Regions from separate parts of the Geminicoccus roseus DSM 18922 genome, predicted to be linked through region 2. Evidence: riboswitches for the same ligand, from Rfam matches in the RefSeq annotation. Region 2 holds a riboswitch; each other region holds the start of a gene.
What was found. Region 2 has a riboswitch for thiamine pyrophosphate ahead of GEMRO_RS0112070 (TenA family protein). Riboswitches for the same ligand answer to the same signal wherever they lie in the genome.

Region 1 (5,515 bases), 2.0 Mb from region 2:
GGCGCTGGTCGACGTGCGGTTCTGGTTCAGGATCGCCTACTGGGCGTTCGGGATCGGCGTGGCGCTGCTGGTGGCGGTCGACCTGACCGGCTTTGCCGCCAAGGGCGCGCAGCGCTGGATCGACCTCGGGCCGGTCCAGCTGCAGCCCTCCGAAATCATGAAGATCGCCCTGATCCTGGGCCTGGCGCGCTGGTTCCATGCCGCGTGGCTGGAGGACGTTCGCCGGCCCTTGTTCCTGGTGGTGCCGCTCCTGATGGTGGCCGCGCCGGTGGGGCTGGTGCTGCTCCAGCCGGATCTGGGCACCGCCATCACCCTGGTCTCGGTGGGCGGCACCCTGTTCTTCGCCGCCGGGGTGCGCTGGTGGAAGTTCGCCCTGGTGATCGCGCTGGCGCTGGGGACCCTGCCGGTCGGCTGGGGGATGATGCACGACTACCAGCGCCAGCGGGTGATAACCTTCCTGAACCCGGAACAGGACCCGCTGGGCTCGGGCTACCACATCATCCAGTCCAAAATCGCCCTTGGTTCCGGCGGCTTTTGGGGCAAGGGCTACCTGCACGGCTCGCAGGCGCAGCTGAACTACCTGCCGGAGAAGCATACCGACTTCGCCTTCACCACCTTGGCCGAGGAGACCGGGTTCGTCGGCGCCACCTCGACGCTCGCCCTGTTCCTGGCGGTGGTGCTGCTGGGCATCCATGCGGCGACCCGGGCGCGCAGCCAGTTCGCCCGCCTGGTGATCGTCGGGCTCAGCATGAACTTCACGGTCTACGTGGTGATCAACACCGCGATGGTGATGGGGCTGATCCCGGTGGTGGGCATCCCGTTGCCGCTGGTGAGCTATGGCGGCACCGCCATGCTCACCGTGCTCCTGGGCTTCGGCATTCTCCTGTCCGCCGACGTCCACCGCGAGACCGTCATCCAGCGCTTCCCCCGGCACTGACCGCATCCGCCGCCAGCCGGGATTTTCTTCGGTCTGGCTGGTGATCATGCAATTCACCGGCAGATCCTGGTATTACTTTCAACTTTATTGACATCTTTCCGGAAAAATACCTATTCCTCGATCATTCCATGAAGCCTGGCCGTCCAGTTCCGGGGACGGCCGCGGCGGGCGGGAAAGAGGAACATCATGAAGCTGAAGCGCTCGTTCGCCGCCGCCCTCGTGCTGGCCGGCACCTTCCTGCTGGCCGCCGCTCCGTCGGTCGCTGCGGCCGAGCCGGCCACTTCCTGCGGCGGCTCCTACGGCATCAACAAGAAGTTCTGGCAGACCAGGTCGCCCAGCCTGGTCTCGGTGCTGGGGCACCTGCCGGCGGACAAGCGCAAGGTCTCGGGCAACATCCTGTCCCTGGACTATGGCCGCGACGCGAGCGGCAAGCTCATCCACCAGTACGAGTTCGATCGGCACTGGCGCCACATCTTCGGCACCAGCACCACGACGGGCTATGGCGAGAAGCTCCAGGGCGCCTGGGCGCCGGCGGCGAGCACCAGCTGGGGCGCTCCCGCCAAGATCAACCGGCGCAACCTCTCCGAATGCGTCGTCGACGGCACCGACCCCGCCATCTGCCTGGGCATCCCCAGCGGCGGCATCAACGTTTCCTCGCTTGGCCACCACAGCACTTGGTCGATCATCGATCCCGCCAGCCTGAAGGGCAGCGCCGGCAGCAAGGTGTGCATCACCTACGACGTGATGTTCTCCAGCAATTTCGACTTCAGGGCAATCGACGGCAAGCTGCCCGGCCTGACCGACGCCTTCAACGTGCCGGCCCCGCCGGACCATCTGTGCGCCGGCGCCACCCGCATCACCAACGACGGCTCGGTGTTCGCCACGCGGCTGGGCTTCACCGATGCCGGCGCGCCTTCCACGGTGGCCGCCCTCAAGCTCGGCAACAACTTCAAGAACGACATGTTCAGCTATGACTGCACCGCCGACGGGAACAGCACGAGCAACGAATACCTCACCCAGATGCATGCCTATGACCCGAGCGGCGACACCCAGCTGATCCAGCGCGGGGTCTGGTACCGGTTCGAGCACGAGCTGATCCTGAACCCAAAATTTGATTCCTCGCCCGGCACCCGCTCGGGCGCGGCCAGCCGGATCTGGCTGTACCGCGGCAGCGACAACCAGCTCCTGCGCACCTTCGGGCGGGAGGACAGCTTCACCTTCGACGCCAACCATGACGGGATCGCCGAGAGCTACCCGCTCATGCCGCGCAACAGCCGCAGCCAGCGCACGGCCGGCCTGTTCCTGTCGGTGCAGCAGGGTGGCAACCTGCGCGGCCCGGGTCCCTGGGAGCTGGACCACGTGATCGCCCTGCGCGACTTCCGGCTCTACCTGAACTGATCCGCCCGGCCGGTGCCGCGCCGGCCAAGTCGAAACATCATTCCCAAACCCTTCGCCATCACCTATCCAGGGCGCCGTCCAAGGGGAGTCCCGTCAAGGGGCTGAGAGGCCATCGGCACATCCGGTGCAGCATGGCGACCCTTCGAACCTGATCCAGTTCACACTGGCGAAGGGATGGGAACTGCATGGCGACCCTTTCCAGATCTCCCGTTCTCCCTGCCGTTGCGCCCGGCGAGCGCCCGCGCACCGGCCCGGCCGTCACCCTCGAGGTCGTCGATCTCCGCTATGACGGCCGCACCCTGCTGCGTGACCTGCGCCTGGAGCTGCCGGCCGGGCAATGGACCTGCCTGCTGGGCCCGTCCGGGGTCGGCAAGACCACGCTCCTGCGCCTGATCGCGGGGCTGGAGGAGGGCGGGCGGGTCCGGATCGACGGGCACGGGCGGGCGGGAAGCATCGCCCTGATGGCGCAGCAGGACCTGCTGCTGCCCTGGCTCAGCGTGCGCGACAACGTGCTGCTCGGCCACCGCCTCCGCGGGGCCTCCCGGGGCGAATTCGCCGAGCTTGCCGCGCGCGCCGATGCCCTGCTGGAGAGGGTTGGCCTGGCCGGGCGGGGACAGGCCGCTCCCGCCACCCTGTCTGGGGGCATGCGCCAGCGGGTGGCCCTGGCCCGCACCCTGATGGAGCAGCGCCCGGTGGTCCTGATGGACGAGCCGTTCTCGGCCCTGGACGCGATCACCCGCCACCGCCTGCAGGACCTGGCCGCCGAGCTGCTGGAGGGCCGCACCGTCCTGCTGGTCACCCACCAGCCCACCGAGGCCCTGCGCCTGTCCGACCGGATCTGGGTGCTGTCCGGCCGGCCGGCCAGGCTGCAGGGGCCGATCCTGCCCAAGGGGCCCGCCCCGCGCGATCCCTCCGATCCGGCCTTGGCAAGGCTGCAGGCCGAACTCCTGGCCGAACTGCTGGCGTCCGCCCGTGCCACGGAGGCGGCGTGAACGTCCTGCGCCCGCTGGTCACCGCCGGCGGCATCCTCGGCCTCTGGCAGCTGGGGGTCTGGGCCAGTGGGGTGCCGCCCTACATGCTGCCGGGCCCGGTGGCGGTCGCCACGGTCGCCTGGCAGCGCCGCGACCTGCTGGCCGTCCATGCCGGCACCACCCTCACCGAGATCGTGCTGGGCTTCGGCCTTGGCAGCCTGATCGGAATGCTGGCGGCCCTGCTCCTGGTGCTGTCCGCGCCAGCGCGGCGCTGGCTGATGCCGGTCCTGGTGATCAGCCAGGCCCTGCCGGTGTTCGCCCTGGCACCGTTGCTGGTGCTCTGGCTGGGCTATGGCCTGGTGTCCAAGGTCGCGATGGCGATCCTGATCATCTTCTTCCCGGTCACGCTCGCCTTCTTCGACGGGCTGCGCCGCACCGAGACCGGCTGGCTGGAATTGGCCCGGGTCATGGATGCCGGGTCCCTGGCGGTGCTCTGGCAGGTCCGGGTCCCGGCTTCCCTGCCGGCCCTGGCGTCCGGCCTGCGGGTCGCCGCCGCCGTGGCGCCGATCGGGGCGGTGGTCGGCGAATGGGTCGGCTCGTCCGGCGGGCTGGGCTTTTTGATGCTGCAGGCCAATGCCCGGATGCAGGTCGACGTGATGTTCGCCGCCCTGGTGGTCCTGGCGGCGATGGCGGTGGGGCTTTGGTGGCTGGTCGACCGGACCATGGCGCGCCTGGTCCGCTGGCAGCCCGACACCTACGAGAACAACCGATAAACTGGAGGCGCACGCCGTGCTTCGCATCTCGATCCTGGCGCTCACCCTGCTGATGGCGGCGCTGCCGGCCCGGGCCGCCGACAAGCTCACCGTGCTCTTGGACTGGTACGTCAATCCCGATCACGGGCCCCTGGTGGTCGCCAAGGAGAAGGGCTTCTTCGCCGCGGAGGATCTGGAGGTCGAGCTGATCGCTCCGTCCGACCCGAACGACCCTCCCAAGCTGGTCGCGGCCGGCCAGGCCGACATTGCGGTCAGCTACCAGCCGCAGCTGCACCTGCAGGTCGCCGCCGGGCTGCCGCTGGTCCGGATCGGTACCCTGGTCGACACGCCGCTCAACACCCTGCTGGTGCTGGAGGACAGCCCGGTCCAGAGCATCGCCGACCTGAAGGGCCGCAAGGTCGGCTTCTCGGTGGCGGGCGTCGAGGACGCGCTGCTCGGCGCCATGCTGGCCAAGCACGGCCTCGGCCTGGACGATGTCGAGCTGGTCAACGTCAACTTCTCGCTGTCGCCGTCCCTGATCAGCGGCCAGGTGGACGCGGTGATCGGCGCCTATCGCAACGTCGAGATGCCGCAGATGGCGCTGCTGGGCCATCCGGGCCGGGGCTTCTATCCCGAGGAGGAAGGGGTGCCCGCCTATGACGAGCTGATCTACGTGGCCCACGCGGACGGGCAGGCGCGCCCGGAGCTGTCGCGCTTCCTGCACGCGGTCGAGGCCGCCACCCACTGGATCCTGAACCACCCCGAGGAAGCCTGGGACGTCTTCCGCTCGACCGACCCGGCCCTGGACGACGAGGCGAACCAGAAGGCCTGGCAGGCGACCCTGACCCGCTTCGCCCACAGCCCGGCCGCCCTGGACCATGGCCGCTACCGCGACTTCGCCGCCTTCTTGAAGGAGCGCGGCCTGCTGGACGAGGTGCCGGCGCTGGACGGCTACGCCGTCGACCCGAACGCCGACCAGTAGCGCCGCCCGGCCTTGTCGGCTCCCCCGCCAAGGCGGGGGAGCCGATCGTGGAAGGTCAGTGGGCTGCGCCCTGCTCGATCGAATCGACCATGTCCTGGTCGAACCGGTAGGTGCGGCTGCAGAACTGGCAGGTGGCGGCGATCGAGCCGTCTTCCTGGCGCATCTCCTCGACCTCGTCGGCGGTGAAGCCGCGCAGGATCGAGGCGAACCGCTCGGCGCTGCACCGGCAGCCGTGGGAGAGCGGGATCACCGGATAGACCCGGACCGATTCCTCGTGGAACAGCCGGTGCAGGACGGTGTCGACGTCCAGCTCCGGCCCGACCAGCTCGTCCTCGGTGACGGTGCCGAGCAGCACCATCGCCCGGCGCCAGCCATCCTCGTCGGCATTGCCGATCGGGGCGTTGCCGCCTTCCTCGGGCAGGGCCTGCACGACGATGCCGCCGCCCCGCCAGGCGCCCGCCGCGTCCCGGCGCAG
Region 2 (5,515 bases):
GCTGGGTGCTGCTCGACCGGGATCGTGCGCAGATCCTGACAGCTGCCCAGAAGGATCTGGCTAGCACCAGTTCCACCGCTGCCGGAACAGTCCGCCGCACCCTGGGCACGCTCGATCTGGTGGTGTCCCTGGCGGTCGACGACTTCCAGTCGGGAACCCTCGGCCGGGAGGCGGTCTATCAGCAGCTCACCCGCCGGGCGAGCCAGGATGAGCAGGTCGAATCCCTCGCGACTCTGGTGATGGCGGACGCGGACGGCATCATCGTGCGCAGCCGTAATGATGATGCCGTTGGTCTCGATCTGAGCGACCGGACCTATTTCAGGAAGCATTCCGACGCCGCCACTCCGGGGATGCTGATCGGCTCGCCGATCATCACCCGCATCGCTCCCTATCGCTGGATCGTGCCGATCAGCTGGGCGTTGCGGGACCCCGATGGTCGGCCAGCGGGCGTGCTGGCGGTGGCGGCGGGCCTGCATCTCTACGCGGGCGTGTTCGACGGGCTTCTCGACGCCCGCGACCAGACCATCAGCCTGGTGGACGGCGACGGGGTGCTCTACGCGCTCGATGGCCGGCACTGGCCAGATCCCGAGACCGCGCCCCGACCGCCGGCGGCCCTGGACGCCTGGCGTTCGCTTGACACGACCCATAACGGCCAGACGGTCACCGCCGATGCCGTGATCGCCTGGGCTCACGTGCCGGGTACCGGCCTGCAGGTCGTCACCTCGGAGCCGTTGGCCGATCGGCTGGGGCCATGGTGGCTGCGCCTGTACGTGGCGCTGGCGGTGATCCTGCTCCTGGCCCTTTCCACCGGCTATCTCAGCTGGCTGCGGCAGCGCAGTGCCCAATCCCTGCGGGCGGCGGCGCAGGCGGCCGAGGCGGCGGCGAAGGAGGCCAGGCGGGCGCAGGCCGAGGCGGAGCATGCGGAGCGGGCGAAGTCGCAGTTCCTGGCGGCGATGAGCCATGAGATCCGCACCCCCATGACGGGCGTGCTGGGCATGGCGGAACTGCTTGCGGCCGAGCCCCTGCAGCCCCGCCAGCGCGGCTACGTCCAGGCGATCCGAACCTCCGGACAGCATCTTCTGGGCGTGATCAACGATATTCTGGACTTCTCGCGCTTCGATGCCGGCGGGTTGACGCTGGAGAAGGTGGACTTTTCGCTTCAAGGCTTCATCGAGCAGCTCCGCTCGATCATGGCGCCGCTGGCAACCGAGCGTGGCCTGACCCTGGACTTCGATCTGGACCCTCAGGCGCCGATGGTGGTGAGGGGCGATCCGACCCGGTTGCGGCAGATCCTGGTCAACCTGATCGGCAATGGGCTGAAGTTCACGAGCCAGGGCGGCGTTCAGGTCCGGATCGGCTGCCGGAACGGTCCTGACGCCCTGTTGCTGTTCCGCTTCGAGGTCGAGGATAGCGGGATCGGTATCCCGGAGGATCGACAATCAGAGCTGTTCCAGCCCTTCATGCAGGCTGACCGCTCGACCGCCCGGAAATATGGCGGCAGCGGCCTGGGGCTGGCGATCTGCCGGCAGCTCGTCACCACCATGGGCGGAGAGATCGGCATCAGGAGCCGAATGGGGCAGGGCAGCACGTTCTGGTTCGAGGTGCTCCTGGCGCCAGGGGATGCCGTGGCGGTCACGGCGAGATCCAAGCTCGATCCCGCGATGATCCGGCCGCTGCGCATCCTGGTGGCCGAGGATGTCGAGGTGAACCGCGACCTCCTTCAGGCAACCTTGTCCCGCCATGACCACACGGTCGTTTTCGCCGAGAACGGGGAGCAGGCGGTGTCGGCGGCGCAATCCCAACGCTTCGACGTGATCCTGATGGATGTGCAGATGCCGGCCATGGACGGGATCGAGGCGACCCGCCGGATCCGGGCCATGCCTCCTCCAGGCGGCAGCGTGCCGATCCTGGCGCTTACCGCCAACGTGATGGAGGCGGAGCGAGAACGCTGCCTTTCCGTGGGCATGAACGGCGTGCTGACCAAGCCCATCGCCTGGGATGAACTGTTCCGCGCTCTGGCCGCCATCGCCTCACAAGGCCAAGCGGGCGCCAGGGCGGATGATCCGCCGGCCATGCCGGCCCCCGATCCGGCAGGCCCTGGCGCCGTGCTCTTCGACCAGGCGCGGATCGAGGGGCTGGAAGTCATGGCGGGCCGGGCCAGGCTCGTGCGTTTCCTGGACGATGCGCTGGCCTCGGCGGAGCAGATCGCGGGGGAGATGGTCAGGCGAGCCGCCGATCCCGCCGAGGTCGCGAAGCTCGCCCATCGCCTGGCCGGCAGCGCGCCCAGCTTCGGGCTGGTGCAGATCGGGGAGATCGCCCGCAGCATCGAGGACGAGGCCAGGAACGGCCGCGAACTCAGGGATCACCTGCTGCGACTAAACCAGGCGATCGGCCGGACGCGGGACGAACTGGTGCATCGGCAGTTCCTGAACGTGCCGGCCTGATCAGCCGGCAGCGAGCAGCTGCTTCTCGCGACCCTGGCCAGGGTCGGGACGAACGATGCCGTTGGGCCAGCTGGACGGATGCACATCTGGTCCCGCCACTTCCTGTGTGCGGCATGTCGCATCGTTCCACGGAGCCGCAGCTTGGCCGAGGCGGGCGCCGAGGCTCGCCTCAGGATTGGCTGCAGACCGGCCGGTCAGGCATAGGCCGCGTCGAAGAACGCCCGCTCCAGCGCGACCGAGCGGCGGAAGAAATCCTGGCACCGCTCCCGCTCCGACGGGCCGACCCGGTCGAGTTCGCTGCGCAGGAAGGTCACGAGGTCGCGGAAATCCGCATTGTCGTGCAGGGTGATCCACTCTGCATGGATGAAGTTCTGCGGCAAGGGCGACGGCGCTTGGCCGGCCCAGTCGAGATAGAGCCACTCCGCCACGGTCAGCACGGACAGCGCCGCCGCATAGCTGCAGGTCTGCGCCGCTTCCTGCATGATCGCCTTGAAGCCAGCGGTCGGTGCCTTGTCGGGAATGCGCGCGCGGTCCTCCGCCGTGATGCCGAGCGCGTCGAAGGAGCGCAGGAAGTAGGTGTTCTCCTCGCCCGAGACGAGGCCGATGAAGCGGCCGAGCCGGATCCGCGACTCGAACCGGTCGGAGCTGGCGACCGCTGCGCCCAGGAGTTGCAGGAAGCTGTCGAGGAAGCGGTGATCCTGGACCAGGTAGCTGCCCATCGCCGGATCGGCGATGCTGCCCTCGAACAACTCGGCCACGAAGCGGTGGCCCACCGCCGCGGACCAGTCGGGCTCGCTGGCTTCACGCAGTTCATCGCTGAATCGGATCGTCGACATCGTTCCACTCCACGGTCGCTGGGCCGCCGGATCCAGGTGCATCGGGAGGAGCAGGGGCGGCCTTGGGCGCAGGAGCACGCGACGGTGACGACCACCATTCCCTTCGCCAGCATGACCTGGATCAGGTTCGACGGGTCGCCATGCCGCCGTTCTGGCGCCGATGGCCTCTCAGTCCCCTGCCGGGACTCCCCTTGGTCCCTTAAGCCTAGTAGGAGCGCAGGCTGAGGGAAAGCATCCAGCGACGGCGGCGGGCAACTCTTCCGGCGGTACATGGAAGCAAGGAGCCGGTGCCGCTGCGCATCCGGCTTGCGCCCTGGCCGGGATCGGTCTTCACCCCTTCAACACACGAAGCGGAGGCCATCCATGTCCAACCTGTTTGATCTGACCGGCAAGGTCGCCCTGGTGACCGGCGCATCCCGCGGGCTGGGCTTCGCCATGGCCGAGGGTCTGGCCGAGCACGGCGCAACCGTCGTCCTGAACGGCCGCGATCCGGCCAGCCTGGAGGAGCGGGCGACCGCCCTGCGGGGGCGTGGCCTCAAGGCGGAGGCAGCCGCGTTCGACGTGAGCGATGCGAAAGCCGTGGCGGCGGGCGTGGCCGAGGTGGCCGGGCGGCATGGTCGCCTCGACATCCTGGTCAACAATGCCGGCATCCAGCACCGGGCCCCGGTGGCCGAGTGGACTGACGAGGATTTCGACCGGGTGATCTCGACCAACCTGTCGGCCTGCTTCCGGATGGCGCGCGAGGCGGCCAAGGTGATGCTGGGGCAGGGCGGCGGCAGCATCATCAATACCGGCTCGGTCATCTCGATCCTGGGCCGGCCGGGCATCCACGCCTATGCCGCGGCCAAGGCCGGCCTGCACGGGATGACCAGGTCGCTCGCCGCGGAACTGGCCCGTCAGGGTGTGCGGGTCAACGCGATCGGGCCGGGCTACTTCACCACCGAGATGAACCAGAAGCTCCTGGACGATCAGGCGTTCACCGCCTGGGTCGAGGCCCGCACCCCCGCCGGCCGATGGGCCGAGCCTGCCGAGCTGAAAGGGGCGGCGGTGTTCCTTGCCTCCGACGCGGCCAGCTACGTGCATGGACACGTGCTGATGGTCGACGGCGGGATCTCCACCAGCCTCTAGGGCCGGATCTCCCCGGCTCGCCAAGCGGGCGGAGCAGGGGGTGGAGGTCCCGGTCACGGCGGGACCTCCGTGGCGCTGGCTGGCGGCGCAGAGAAGGGGAGCGACGGGCCAGGCTCATGGCGGGCACAGGACAATGCCACCCGCTTTTGCCGAAGCGTCACCCAACCATTTTGGGGGAGGGCGAAGCTTCCGGAAGCCGCTCGGCCTCCAGCAGGTGCCGGCCAGCGCACCCACGGCCTGGCTGTGGTTTCTGAGACGGTTGTTCATCGCCCGTGAAAGCCTGAAGGTGGTCATTGCCAGGCAAAGCACCGCCGGCGACGACGATGAGCAGCCCGCACCAGAACGCGCGAACGACGCCACTTGGTCGAGCCGCGATGGTTCGGCAAATTCGGGCAGAAGGCCGGCCGGCTCCTGAGGTGGCAACCGGCTTCGGCATCTCCAGCCGCACGGCGCGCCCATGGCTGGCCCGCTTTTCGGGCGGAAGGCGCAGCTGGTTTTGAGAAGCGCGCCTCCCGCCCGGGCTCGGATCAAGGAGCGGATGGGTTGTGGCCCTGATGGGCGGTGCAGCTGCGCCGGGAAGACCGCCTGACCGGCGAGGACATCGCCATCCGGCTCGGTCTCGCCTGCTCCACGGTCGCCGGATGGCTGACGCGGATGAGGCTCGGGCGGCTCGAAGCCCTGGAGCCTCGGCGGCCGGTACGGCGACATCAGGGCGATCGGCCCGGTGAACTCCTGCAGCTCGACATCAAGGATCTGGCTCGGCGCGAGGGCGTCGGCCACCGCATCACCGGTGGTCGGCGCGGCGTCAACCGAGGTATAGGGCGACGACGTCCGGCACGGTGCCATCAATGGATACCACCCGGCTCGCCCATGTGGACGTCCCGCCAAACGGCGGTGGTCAGCCACGCGGTTCCTCGTCCGTGCCCTGCACTGGTTCCGGGACCGCGGCGTGCGGGTGGAGCAGGTGATGACCGGCAATCGATGGTCGGTAGATTATCGACCGGATCTCCAAGCAAGGCACGGCCAGGAGGCCTTGAATGGCGCCGGCCATCTTGCCCGCCTGATCCGCAAGGTCTTGCGGCTGCTCATAATTTGCCACCTCCGCAC
Region 3 (5,515 bases), 1.7 Mb from region 2:
ATGATCGACGATCAGGTAGAAGGGATCGAGCATCGCTTCAGCTCCGGAACGCGGTGCCCAGCACCGGGGTGGACGGGGCCGCCATGTCGCGCGGCTCCATCGGATCGGCCTCGAACGCGGCCCGGCCGGCCTCGACCGCCAGCTTGAACGCATGGGCCATCCGCACCGGGTCGCCGGCCTTGGCCACCGCGGTGTTGAGCAGGATCGCGTCGTAGCCCAGCTCCATCGCTTGGGCGGCATGGGAGGGCAGCCCGATCCCGGCATCGACCACCAGCGGCGTGTCGGGGAAGTGCGCGCGCATGCTGCGCAGGGCGAACAGGTTGTTCAGGCCTTTGCCCGAGCCGATCGGCGCTCCCCAGGGCATCAGGACCTGGCAGCCCGCCTCCAGCAGCTTCTCCCCGACGATCAGGTCGTCGGTGGTGTAGGGAAAGACCTGGAAGCCGTCGGCGCTGAGGATCCGTGCCGCCTCGACCAGGGCGAACACGTCCGGCTGCAGGGTGTCGTGGTTGCCGATCACCTCCAGCTTGATCCAGGGCGTGCCGAACACCTCGCGCGCCATCTGCGCGGTGGCGACCGCTTCCTTGACCGTGTGGCAGCCGGCGGTGTTGGGCAGCACCCGCACCCCCAGCGAGCGGATCAGCGACCAGAAGCCCTGCCCGGCCCGCTCGACCCCGGATTCCCGGCGCAGCGACACGGTCACCAGCTCCGACCCGGCCGCCTTCACCGAATCGGCCAGGATCGCCGGCGAAGGATATTGCGAGGTGCCGAGCAGGAGACGCGAGTTCAGGATCGTCCCGTAAACCTCCATGATTGCTCAGCCTCCCTGCATCGGCGCCAGGATCTCGACCTGGTCGCCCTCGTTCAGCCCGGTCTCCGGCCGCCGGGGCGCCGGGGTGAAGCTGCCGTTCACCGCGGTCGCCACCACCGTGGCGCCATAGCCCAGTTCCTCCAGCAGGGCCGCCAGCGAGGTCGCGGCAGTCTCCACCGGCTCGCCATTGACCACGATCTTCATTTATGACCTCCGGTTATCTCGGTAATGCCCTGGATCTGTTGATTATCCAGGACCAGCTCCGTGGCGATCCGCGCCAGGGCCGGCGACAAGAGGAAGCCGTGCCGGAACAGGCCGTTCAGGTACAGGTTGTCGCCGTCCCGGCGGACCCGCGGCAGGTTGTCGGCAAAGGCCGGGCGGACATCGGCGCCGATCTCCACGATCTCGGCCTCGCCGAACGCCGGGTGCAGCGCATAGGCGGCGTTCAGCAGCTCGACCATGGAGCGGGCGGTCACCCGGCTGCGCTCGTCGCTCTCGATCATGGTGGCGCCGACCATGAACAGATTGTCCGGGCGCGGCACGATGTAGAGCGGGAAGCGCGGGTGCAGCAGGCGGACCGGCCGGTTCAGGGTCACGTCCCGGCAGCGCAGGATCAGCATCTCGCCCTTCACGCCGCGCAGGTCGGCCAGCCGGTCGCGGGCGGCAAGGCCTCGGCAGTCGACCCGCAGGTCGGCCTTGGGCGGCTCGGCCAGCGCGTCGACGCCAAAGCGGATCGGGACTCCCTGCTCCGCCAGGCGGTCGGCCAGCGACGGCAGGGCGGCGCGCGGGTCGAGATGGGCTTCGTCGGCAAAGAACAGGCCCCGGCCGAACCGCCCGGCCAAGTCCGGCTCCAGTTCGGCCAGTCCGTCAGCGTCGAGGGTCTGGTAGCGGCTGGTGCGCCTGGCGAAGCGGTCCAGCTCGCGCTCGTCGCGCCTGGGCGCCAGCACCAGGCTGCCATGCTGCAGGGTACCGGGATGGACCTTCGGCCAGTAGGCCAGCGCCTCCCGGCCCAGCTCGACGACCTGCGGCTCGGCGCTCTCGCGCTCGCACCAGGGTGCCAGCATGCCCCCGGCATAGCGCGAGCAGGAGGTGGCGCCGAGCGATGGTCCCCGCTCGTAGACGCGCACCTCGCAGCCGCGCCGGGCAAAGGCCAGGGCGGCGGTCAGGCCGGCGACCCCGGCTCCGATGACGGCAACGCGCATGCGGCGGCAACTCCCCATCCCGGCGATGGGGGGTCGATCTCTGCCGGATTGCAGCGGTCACCCATCCCTACGCCAGCATGAACTGGATCAGGTTCGAAGGGTCGCCATGCCGCATCCGACGGGCGGCTGCCCGGATGCCGATGGCCTCTCAGCCCCCTCGCGGGGCTCCCCTAGGTGAGCGAAACGTGGGGCCGCCGGGCCCCGGAGTCAAATGGGTTGGGCGCGGGCGCGCTTAAGCCCGGCCGGAATCCCGTCGTGGAACCTGCCGAGCGCCGGGGCGCGGCGCGTCCAGCCGAGCGGATCAGCATTCCCCGGGTTGCCAGCCGAGCGCCGGCAAAGGCTGCGGGGACCGGCAAGCCAGGGGCGCCCCCGATCGAGGCGGTGCCGCCGGTACCGCCGTGCCTCGGCAGGCCGGCAAAGCAGCCGGACAGGCTGCAGGCCGGCAAGGGGCTTGGCGACGGGGTTCAGCATGGCCTCACGCCCTGCCCGCGCCGACGCGGCTTCACGCCCGGGCTCGCCGCCCGCCCGATCTGCCTCAGGTCCGCGACGCGCTGGCGGTGGGCGGGGCTTTCGGGCACCCGCGCGCTCCTGAGCGAGCGCGCGGGTGCCGGCTCAGGTGGCCGGCAGGGCGCCGGCTTCCAGGTCCAGGCGGCGCTGGCGGCGCACTTCCCGGAACGACACCAGCCGCTTCCTGGTCTCGTCCCACAGCACCAGGCGCACGCAGCCCAGGCTTTCGCGCAGGGTCAATCGGCCGACCTCGCGCAGCTCGGGATGGTCGCGCAGGACCTCGGGCAGGCGGTAGTAGGGGATCCGGCTGACCAGGTGGTGGACATGGTGGATGCCGATGTTGGCGGTGAACCAGCGCAGCACCGCCGGCAGGTCGTAGTGCGAGCTGCCGTGCAGGGCAGCCTCCGGCATGCTCCAGTCGACATCCGGCGCCCAGTGGGTCTCCTCGAACTGGTGCTGGACGTAGAACAGCCAGACCCCGGCGGCGGCGGCCAGCAGCACCACCGGCACATGGACCAGGAGGAAGGTGGCGAGCCCGACCTGCCAGATCAGGACGGCGGCCATGGCGGCGATCGCGAGGTTGGTCAGCATCGTGCTGAGCCAGGGCCGGCCCTTGCCCATGAAGCCCAGCGGCAGGCGGTACTGCAGCACGAACAGATAGGCCGGGCCGATCCCGAACATCACGACCGGGTGGCGGTACAGCCAGTAGCGGATCCGGCCGAGCCGGGAGCGGCCGAGATATTCCTCGACCGTCAGCGTGTCGACGTCGCCGATCCCGCGGCCCTCCAGCTTGCCGGAATTGGCGTGATGGATCGCGTGGCTGTGCCGCCAGTAGTCGTAGGGGGTCAGGGTCAGGATGCCGATCACCCTCCCGGTCCAGTCGTTGGGGCCGCGGCGCGGGAAGAACGAGCCGTGGCCGCAATCGTGCTGGATCATGAACAGGCGGACCACCAGGCCCGCGGCCGGGGCCAGCAGCAGCGCATAGAGCCAGTACTGGCCGAAGTTCACCGCGGCCGCCATGGCGATCCACGCGGCCAGGAACGGCACCACGGTGACGGCGAGCTCGAACAGGCTGCGCCTGGTGCTGGCTTCCCGGTACGGGCTGAGTTTCTTCATCCAGTCCCGGGCGGCATGGGCCCGGGAAACGTCAAGAGGCGTGCTCGCGGTCAACGATCGTTCCTGTCCATGCATCCGGACACGCGCGGCCAATCCGAGCGCATGGCAGAATGCGAATTACAGATAGGCGGAAACTCGAAGAAATCCAATTTGGATCGGCGCGCTTTCACCACCGGCCAACGGCAAATGATGTCACTTGCCCCAGGGCCACATTAGCAACTACTCCGCCATCCATGTAGATGAAGCGACTGTCCCGGCGTCGCAACTGAAGACTGGGTACGGCATTGCGATGGCATCCGATCACTTTCAATGGGCATCTCGCTCCTTCGCCCTGGATTCCTTCGGCTTTCCAGGGGACTTTCGCTTGCTCCCGCTCCCTGCCGGAAGCACCTGCCCGGTCCTGAAGAAGCCCTTCCAGGGATCGGCCGTCAGGTGGCCGAGCCGCGCGGGCACGCTGCCCAGGCTGAACTGCGTGCCGCGCAGGTCCGGGCCCAGCTCATCCCAGCCAAGCGGCGTGGAGACCGGCGCCCCCGGACGGGCCCGGGTCGAGAAGGCGGCGACGGCTGTGTTGCCGCGACCGTTGCGCAGCCAGTCGACGAAGATCCGCCCGGCCCGCGCCTTTTTCGACATGGTGGCGGTGTAGAGGCCGGGGCTGTCCTTGGCCATGGCGCCGGCAAGATCCTTCGCGAACGCCTTGGCGGCCGTCCAGTCCGCCCTGGGCTTCAGCGGCACCACGACATGCAGGCCCTTGCCGCCGGTGGTCTTCAGGAAGCTCTGGAGCCCGCTCTCCGCCAGCCGCGCGCGCACCTCCAGCGCCGCCTGCTTCAGCGCCTCCCAGCCGATCCCCGGATCCGGGTCCAGGTCGAAGGTGAGCTGGTCGGGATGGCCCAGGTCGTCGACCCGCACCCCCCAGGGATGGACCTCCAGCACGCCGCCCTGGACCAGCGCGATCATCCCGTCCAGGTTTTCGATCGCCAGCACGGTATCGCCGCCGTCGCCCGGGTTCTCCAGCACCGAGACGGCCTGGCCGATCCCGCGCCAGGGCGATTTCTGGAAGAAGCACTTGCCGCCGATGCCGTCCGGGCAGCGCAGCAGGGACAGCGGCCTTGCCACCACGTGCGGCGCCATCGCCGGCCAGACTTCCGCGTAATAGCTGGCAAGGGCCTCCTTGGTGATCCCGGCATCCGGCCAGTAGACCCGGTCGGGATGGGTGAGGCGGGCGTTGGTGGGCGGCTTGCGGGCGGCCTGGCGCTTCTTCGCAGGCGGCGCGGGCTCCGGCTGTTCCGCGGGCTCCGCCTGCTCGGGAACCTCGCGCACGATCTCGGTGGCCGGCTTGTCGTCGCGCAGCCCCCGGAACGAGGCATGCCGCAGCAGGCGGTCGCCGGTCCAGCCGCGGAACTCGACCTCGGCCACCAGCTCCGGCGGCACCCAGCGCACGTCGCGGTCGCTGCGCTCCGGGCGCTGCCGGAACGGCATCCGGCCCTTGCCCAGCTCCTGCAGCCGCGCCCACAGCTCCCTGGCGATGGCCCGGCCAAAGCCGGTGCCGACCCGGCCGGCATGCACCAACTCCCCATCCTCGTGATAGGCCAGCACCAGCGAGCCCACCGCCTTGGACGACGTGCTGGACGGAACCCAGCCGGCCACCACGAATTCCTGGCGGTCGGTGCATTTCGACTTGATCCAGTCGCCGCTGCGCCCGGAGCGGTAGGGGGCGTCCTTGCGCTTGGAGACGATGCCCTCCAGGCTGAGCCGGCAGGCATGCTGCAGCACGAGGTCGCCCTGCTCGGGAAAGCTCTCGCTGAACCGCAGCGGCTGGTCGTCGCCCAAACCGTGCAGCAGCTGGCGCAGCGTCTGCTTGCGCTGCCAGAGCGGCTGGCCGCGC
Region 4 (5,515 bases), 2.4 Mb from region 2:
GTCCGCCGCCTTCAGGCATTCGCCGAGACGCGTGCCGAGGGACAGCAGCGCCACCCGGCCGCCCTCGCGCAGGATCCGGCCCTTGCCGATCTCCAGCACCTGGCCGCGCACCGGCAAGTCGACGCCCACCCCCTCTCCGCGCGGGTAACGGAACGCGATCGGGCCGTCCTCGTAGGCGGTGGCGGTGCGCACCATGTGCATGAGCTCGAGCTCGTCGGCCGCCGCCATCACCACGAAGCCCGGCAGGCAGCCGAGATAGGCCACGTCGAAGCTGCCGGCATGGGTGGCGCCGTCGGCCCCCACCAGCCCGGCCCGGTCGATGGCGAAGCGCACCGGCAGGTTCTGGATGGCCACGTCGTGGACGACCTGGTCGTAGGCGCGCTGCAGGAAGGTCGAGTAGATCGCGCAGAACGGCTTCATGCCCTCGCAGGCCATGCCGGCCGCGAACGTCACCGCATGCTGCTCGGCGATCCCGACATCGTAGATCCGGTCGGGAAAGCGCCGGCCGAACAGGTCGAGTCCGGTGCCGGAAGGCATCGCCGCGGTCACCGCCACGATCGAGGGGTCCAGTTCGGCCTCGTGGATCAGTCCGCGGGCGAACACCGAGGTGTAGGAGGGCAGGTTGCCGCCGGACTTAACCTGGGCGCCGGTCGCCACGTCGAACTTGGAGACGCCGTGATACTTGTCCGCCGAGCGCTCGGCCGGCGGGTAGCCCTTGCCCTTCTGGGTCTTCACGTGGAGCAGGACCGGGCCCTTCTCCGCGTCGTCGCGCAGGGCCTCCAGGATCGCGACCAGCTGGTCGACATCGTGGCCGTCGACCGGGCCGACATAGTAGAAGCCCAGCTCCTCGAACAGCGTGCCGCCGGTCGCCATGCCGCGGGCATACTCGTCCGCCCGGCGCGCCGCGGTCTGCAGGGGCCTGGGCAGGCGCTTGACCACCCTTTTCGCGACATCGCGCAGCTCGCGGAACTCATGGCTGGCCAGGACCCTGGACAGGTAGCCGCTCATCGCCCCGGTGGGCGGCGCGATCGACATGTCGTTGTCGTTCAGGATCACGATCAGCCGGCTCTTGGAGATCCCGGCATTGTTCATGGCCTCGTAGGCCATGCCCGCCGAGAACGCGCCGTCGCCGATCACCGCCACCACGTTGCGGTCCTGCTCGTTCAGCCGGATCGCCTCGGCAAAGCCCAGGCCCGCGGAGATCGAGGTCGAGCTGTGCGCCGCGCCGAACGGGTCGTAGGGGCTCTCGCTGCGCCGGGTGAAGCCGGACAGGCCGTCCGGCTTGCGCAGGGTGCGGATCCGGTCGCGCCGCCCGGTCAGGATCTTGTGCGGGTAGGCCTGGTGGCCGACGTCCCAGATGACGATGTCGCGCGGGGTCTCGAACACGTAGTGCAGCGCCACCGTCAGCTCGACCACACCGAGGCCGGCCCCCAGGTGGCCGCCGGTCACCGAGACGGCGTCGATCGTCTCGGTGCGCAGCTCGTCGGCGATCTGGCGCATCTGCGACTTGGGCAGCCGGCGCAGTTCATCCGGCGTGTTGATTCTGTCGAGCAAGTGGGTGTCGGCCATATACCGTCGGCTCCAGGACGTGCGCTGGGTTCAGCGATCGCGCGTGACGACGTGGTGGAAAAGGGCGTGGAGCAGCGTGACGTCGCCCGGCAGGCTGTCCAGGTGGGCACGTGCCGCCTCGCCCAGCGCCTCTAGCCGTTCACGCGCGGCTTCGGCACTGGTCAGGCTTACGAAGGTAGTCTTGCCGCGGGCGGCATCCAGCCCGGCATCCTTGCCGGTGAGCGCCTTGTCGCCCTCGACGTCCAGGAGGTCGTCGGTGATCTGGAACGCCAGGCCCAGGCAGCGCGCCCAGCCCGCGACATGCTCGCGCAGTTCCGGGGACGCGCCGGCGATGACCGCACCGGCATCGGCCGAGAACGCGATCATCGCACCGGTCTTCAGCTGCTCCATCCGCTCCAGGCCCGCCAGGTCCGGCGGCGTTTGTTCGCCCTCCAGGTCGAGCATCTGCCCGCCGCACATGCCGGCCAGACCGGCTGCCTGGGCCAGCCCCGCCACCAGCGCCACCTTCGCCTCCGCGCTCAGATAGGGGTCGCCGGCGATCCAGCCGAACGCCGCCGCCTGCAGGGCGTCGCCCGCCAGGATGGCGGTGGCCTGGTCGAAGGCCAAGTGGCAGGTCGGTCGGCCGCGGCGCAGCGAGGCGTCGTCCATGGCCGGCAGGTCGTCGTGGATCAGCGAGTAGGCATGCAGCACCTCGGCCGAGGCAGCGGTGGTTTCCCAGCTCAGCGCCTTGGGATCGGCGGCCAGGGTCTGCGCCACCGCCCGCACCAGCGCTGCCCGCAGCCGCTTGCCGCCTCCCAGCGCCGCATAGCGCATCGCCTCGGCGAGCCTGGGTGCGGCATGCTGGGCCGGGTCGCCCAGCAGCCGGTCGATCTCGGCCTCGACGATCTTGGCGGTCTCTTCCAGGAATGGCTTGAACAAGGCGGCCGCCGATCAGCGCGCAGGATCGAAGGGTTCGACCCGCGGCTCGCCCGCGGCGTTCACCGACAGCTTCTCGACCCGCATCTGCGCGTCCGCCAGCTTCTGCCGGCACAGTTCCTTCAACGCGGTGCCGCGCTCATAGGCCGAGATCGCCTCGTCCAGGTCGAGCTGGCCCCGCTCCAGTTCCTGAACCAGCTTCTCCAACTCGCTCAAGGCTGCCTCGAAGCTCATGTCTTTGGTGTCGATGTCGCTCACCGGGCCGTTTTCTCCTGCTTGGCGCGCTCTTCGCCGGCCAGCGCCCGAAGATGTGCCACCACGCTCGTCTCGAGCGCGTCCACGTCGTAGCCGCCTTCGAGCACCGAGACCACCCGCCCCTGCGCATGTCGCTCGGCGACCGCCACCAGTTCGCTGGTGATCCAGGCGAAATCCTCCTCCACCAAAGCGAGATTGGCCAGGGGGTCGGCGCGGTGCGCGTCGAACCCGGCGGAGATGAACAGCAGTTCCGGCCGGAACCGCTCCAGCGCCGGCAGCACCTGCGCCTCCACCGCCTGGCGGAAGCCCTCCCCGTCGGTGCCCGGCGGCAGCGGCACGTTCAGGACGTTGCCGTGCGCGCCCCGCTCCGAGGCGGCACCGGTGCCGGGATAGAGCGGCCACTGGTGGGTCGAGACATAGAGGGTTTGCGGGTCGTCCCAGAAGATCTCCTGGGTGCCGTTGCCATGATGGACGTCGAAGTCCACGATCGCGATCCGCCCGATCCCATGCGCAGCCCTGGCATGGGCGGCGCCCACCGCCACGCTGTCGAACAGGCAGAACCCCATCGCCTTGTCGCTCTCGGCATGGTGGCCGGGCGGGCGCATGGCGGCAAACGCCCGGCTTGCCTCCCCCGCCAGCACCGCGTCCACGCCGGCCACCGCCCCGCCGGCCGCACGCAGCACCGCCTCGCGGCTGCCGGGCGAGACCACCGTGTCCGGATCGAGCCGGACCAGGCCCTCGTTCGGCATCGCTGCCAGCGTTGCCTCGACATAGGCCTGTCGGTGCACCCGCAGGATCTGCTCGACCGTGGCCGGCGGGGCCTCCCGGCGGACCAACCAGGCGTCCTCGATCGACCGGAGCGCCGCTATCACCGCGTCATGGCGCGCCGGGCGCTCGGGATGGCCTGGGCCGGTGTCGTGGCCGCGGGCGGAATCATGGGTGAAGACCAGGACGTTCACGTCGAGACGGCTCCCTCGGCTACGATCGGGTTGGGCCTGCGCCAGCCAACCCCAGCGCCGATCCATGCCCGAGGTTGACATCGGTCGGGAAGCCCCCATCCTCAACCCCGCCACGGGGTGTTCGCCGAGGATGGCGGACTGAGATCAAACCCATCGAACCTGATCTGGGTCATGCCAGCGAAGGGAGGCCAATGACGTCGTCCGACCGGATCGGACGGGTGCTCGACGCGATCCGGACGCGTCGCCCGCTCGTCCACAACATCACGAACTACGTGGTGATGAACTCGACCGCCAACGCCCTGCTGGCCGTGGGCGCCTCGCCGGCCATGGTCCATGCGGCCGAGGAGGTCGAGGAGTTCGTCGGCATCGCCGACGCCCTGGTCGTGAACATTGGCACGCTCTCAACCCCCTGGATCACGGCCATGGAACTGGCCGCCGCCCGGGCGCTAGCGCTTGGCAAGCCCTGGGTCCTGGACCCGGTCGGCGCCGGCGCCACCCGGCTGCGCACCGATACCGGCCGCGCGCTTCTGGCCCATCGCCCGAGCCTGATCCGTGGCAACGGCTCGGAGATCATGGCGCTGGCCGGCGCCGGTGCCGCCACCCGGGGCGTCGACAGCACCGCCGGCAGCGACCTGGCCCTGGACGCCGCCCGGCGCCTGGCCGGCGAGACCGGGGCCGTGGTGGTGGTCACCGGCGCCACCGACCATGTCACCGATGGCCGCCAGACGCTGTCCTGCGCTAACGGCGACGCCCGGATGACCCGCGTCACCGGGCTCGGCTGCAGCTTGAGCGCGCTCACCGCCGCCTGCCTGGCGGTCGAACCCGACCGGCTCCTGGCGGGCCTCGCCGCCTGCGCGATCCTGGGCGTGGCCGGGGAGATCGCCGCCGACACCAGCAACGGCCCGGGCTCCCTCCAGGTCGCGATCCTCGACCGGCTGGCAGGCCTCGATCCCGTCACCCTCGGGGTCCGGGCGCGCCTGTCATGAGCCGCAACGTCGATCTAGGCCTCTATCTGGTGCTGGACGCCGCGACCACCCCGCCCACCTCCTTCCCGGCGCTCGCCGAGGCCGCGGTCCAGGGCGGTGCCATGATCGTGCAGGTCCGCGACAAGACCGCCAGCGCCCAGGCCCTGATCCGCACGGTCCGCGCGGTGCGGGCGCGCCTGGCCGGCTCGCCGGTGCCGGTGATCGTCAACGACCGGGTCGACGTGGCGGTCGCTGCAGGTGCCGATGGCGCCCATGTCGGCCAGGACGACCTGCCGCCGGCCGCCGCCCGGGCGATCCTGGGCAAGGACCGGATCCTCGGCCTGTCGGTGACCAGCGAGGCCGAGATCGAGACCGTCGATCCGGCGGTGGTCGACCATGTTGGCCTGGGCCCCCTGTTCGCCACCGCCACCAAGCCCGACGCGGCTCCGCCGCTTGGCGTGGAGCGCTTCCAGGCGATCCGCTCCCGGCTGAAGCTGCCGGTGGTCGCCATTGGCGGCATCGGCATGGACAGTGCGGAGAGCGCCGTGTTCGCCGGAGCCGACGGCGTCGCCGTGGTCAGCGCGATCGCCCGCTCCTCCGACCCCAGGGCTGCCGCCAGGGCTCTTTCCACCCTCGTCGCCCGCGCGCGCCAAGCCCGCGGCAGGTACTGACCATGATCCACAACATCCTGACGATCGCCGGTTCCGATCCCAGCGGCGGAGCCGGCATCCAGGCCGACCTGAAGAGCTTTGCGGCGCTGGGCGCCTATGGCTGCGCGGTGCTGAGCGCGCTCACCGCGCAGAACACCCGGCGCGTAGACGGCGTCCACCTGGTCCCGCCGGAGTTTGTCGC

Region 1: linked by a shared signal. The riboswitch ahead of GEMRO_RS27205 (ABC transporter ATP-binding protein) and the one ahead of GEMRO_RS0112070 (TenA family protein) in region 2 are both predicted to bind thiamine pyrophosphate.
Region 3: linked by a shared signal. The riboswitch ahead of GEMRO_RS0120450 (FAD-dependent oxidoreductase) and the one ahead of GEMRO_RS0112070 (TenA family protein) in region 2 are both predicted to bind thiamine pyrophosphate.
Region 4: linked by a shared signal. The riboswitch ahead of thiM (hydroxyethylthiazole kinase) and the one ahead of GEMRO_RS0112070 (TenA family protein) in region 2 are both predicted to bind thiamine pyrophosphate.

Annotation. Positions count from the first base shown of each region.
Region 1 is NZ_KE386572.1:365,335-370,849, reverse strand. Features, by position in the region: gene rodA (rod shape-determining protein RodA) at 1-937, shown strand, start outside; gene GEMRO_RS0103125 (hypothetical protein) at 1,124-2,335, shown strand; TPP riboswitch at 2,407-2,527, shown strand; gene GEMRO_RS27205 (ABC transporter ATP-binding protein) at 2,521-3,327, shown strand; gene GEMRO_RS0103115 (ABC transporter permease) at 3,324-4,079, shown strand; gene GEMRO_RS0103110 (ABC transporter substrate-binding protein) at 4,132-5,040, shown strand; gene hslO (Hsp33 family molecular chaperone HslO) at 5,096-5,515, opposite strand, start outside.
Region 2 is NZ_KE386572.1:2,368,183-2,373,697, forward strand. Features, by position in the region: gene GEMRO_RS32630 (ATP-binding protein) at 1-2,444, shown strand, start outside; gene GEMRO_RS0112070 (TenA family protein) at 2,639-3,280, opposite strand; TPP riboswitch at 3,361-3,482, opposite strand; gene GEMRO_RS0112075 (glucose 1-dehydrogenase) at 3,644-4,408, shown strand; gene GEMRO_RS36060 (hypothetical protein) at 4,523-5,188, opposite strand; gene GEMRO_RS32635 (hypothetical protein) at 5,358-5,515, shown strand, end outside.
Region 3 is NZ_KE386572.1:4,117,444-4,122,958, reverse strand. Features, by position in the region: gene GEMRO_RS0120465 (thiamine phosphate synthase) at 1-33, opposite strand, end outside; gene GEMRO_RS0120460 (thiazole synthase) at 38-808, opposite strand; gene thiS (sulfur carrier protein ThiS) at 815-1,012, opposite strand; gene GEMRO_RS0120450 (FAD-dependent oxidoreductase) at 1,009-2,010, opposite strand; TPP riboswitch at 2,057-2,192, opposite strand; gene GEMRO_RS30860 (fatty acid desaturase) at 2,623-3,708, opposite strand; gene ligD (DNA ligase D) at 3,940-5,515, opposite strand, start outside.
Region 4 is NZ_KE386572.1:4,731,016-4,736,530, forward strand. Features, by position in the region: gene dxs (1-deoxy-D-xylulose-5-phosphate synthase) at 1-1,569, opposite strand, end outside; gene GEMRO_RS0123360 (polyprenyl synthetase family protein) at 1,600-2,487, opposite strand; gene GEMRO_RS0123365 (exodeoxyribonuclease VII small subunit) at 2,500-2,742, opposite strand; gene GEMRO_RS0123370 (histone deacetylase family protein) at 2,739-3,698, opposite strand; TPP riboswitch at 3,802-3,901, shown strand; gene thiM (hydroxyethylthiazole kinase) at 3,890-4,684, shown strand; gene thiE (thiamine phosphate synthase) at 4,681-5,334, shown strand; gene thiD (bifunctional hydroxymethylpyrimidine kinase/phosphomethylpyrimidine kinase) at 5,337-5,515, shown strand, end outside.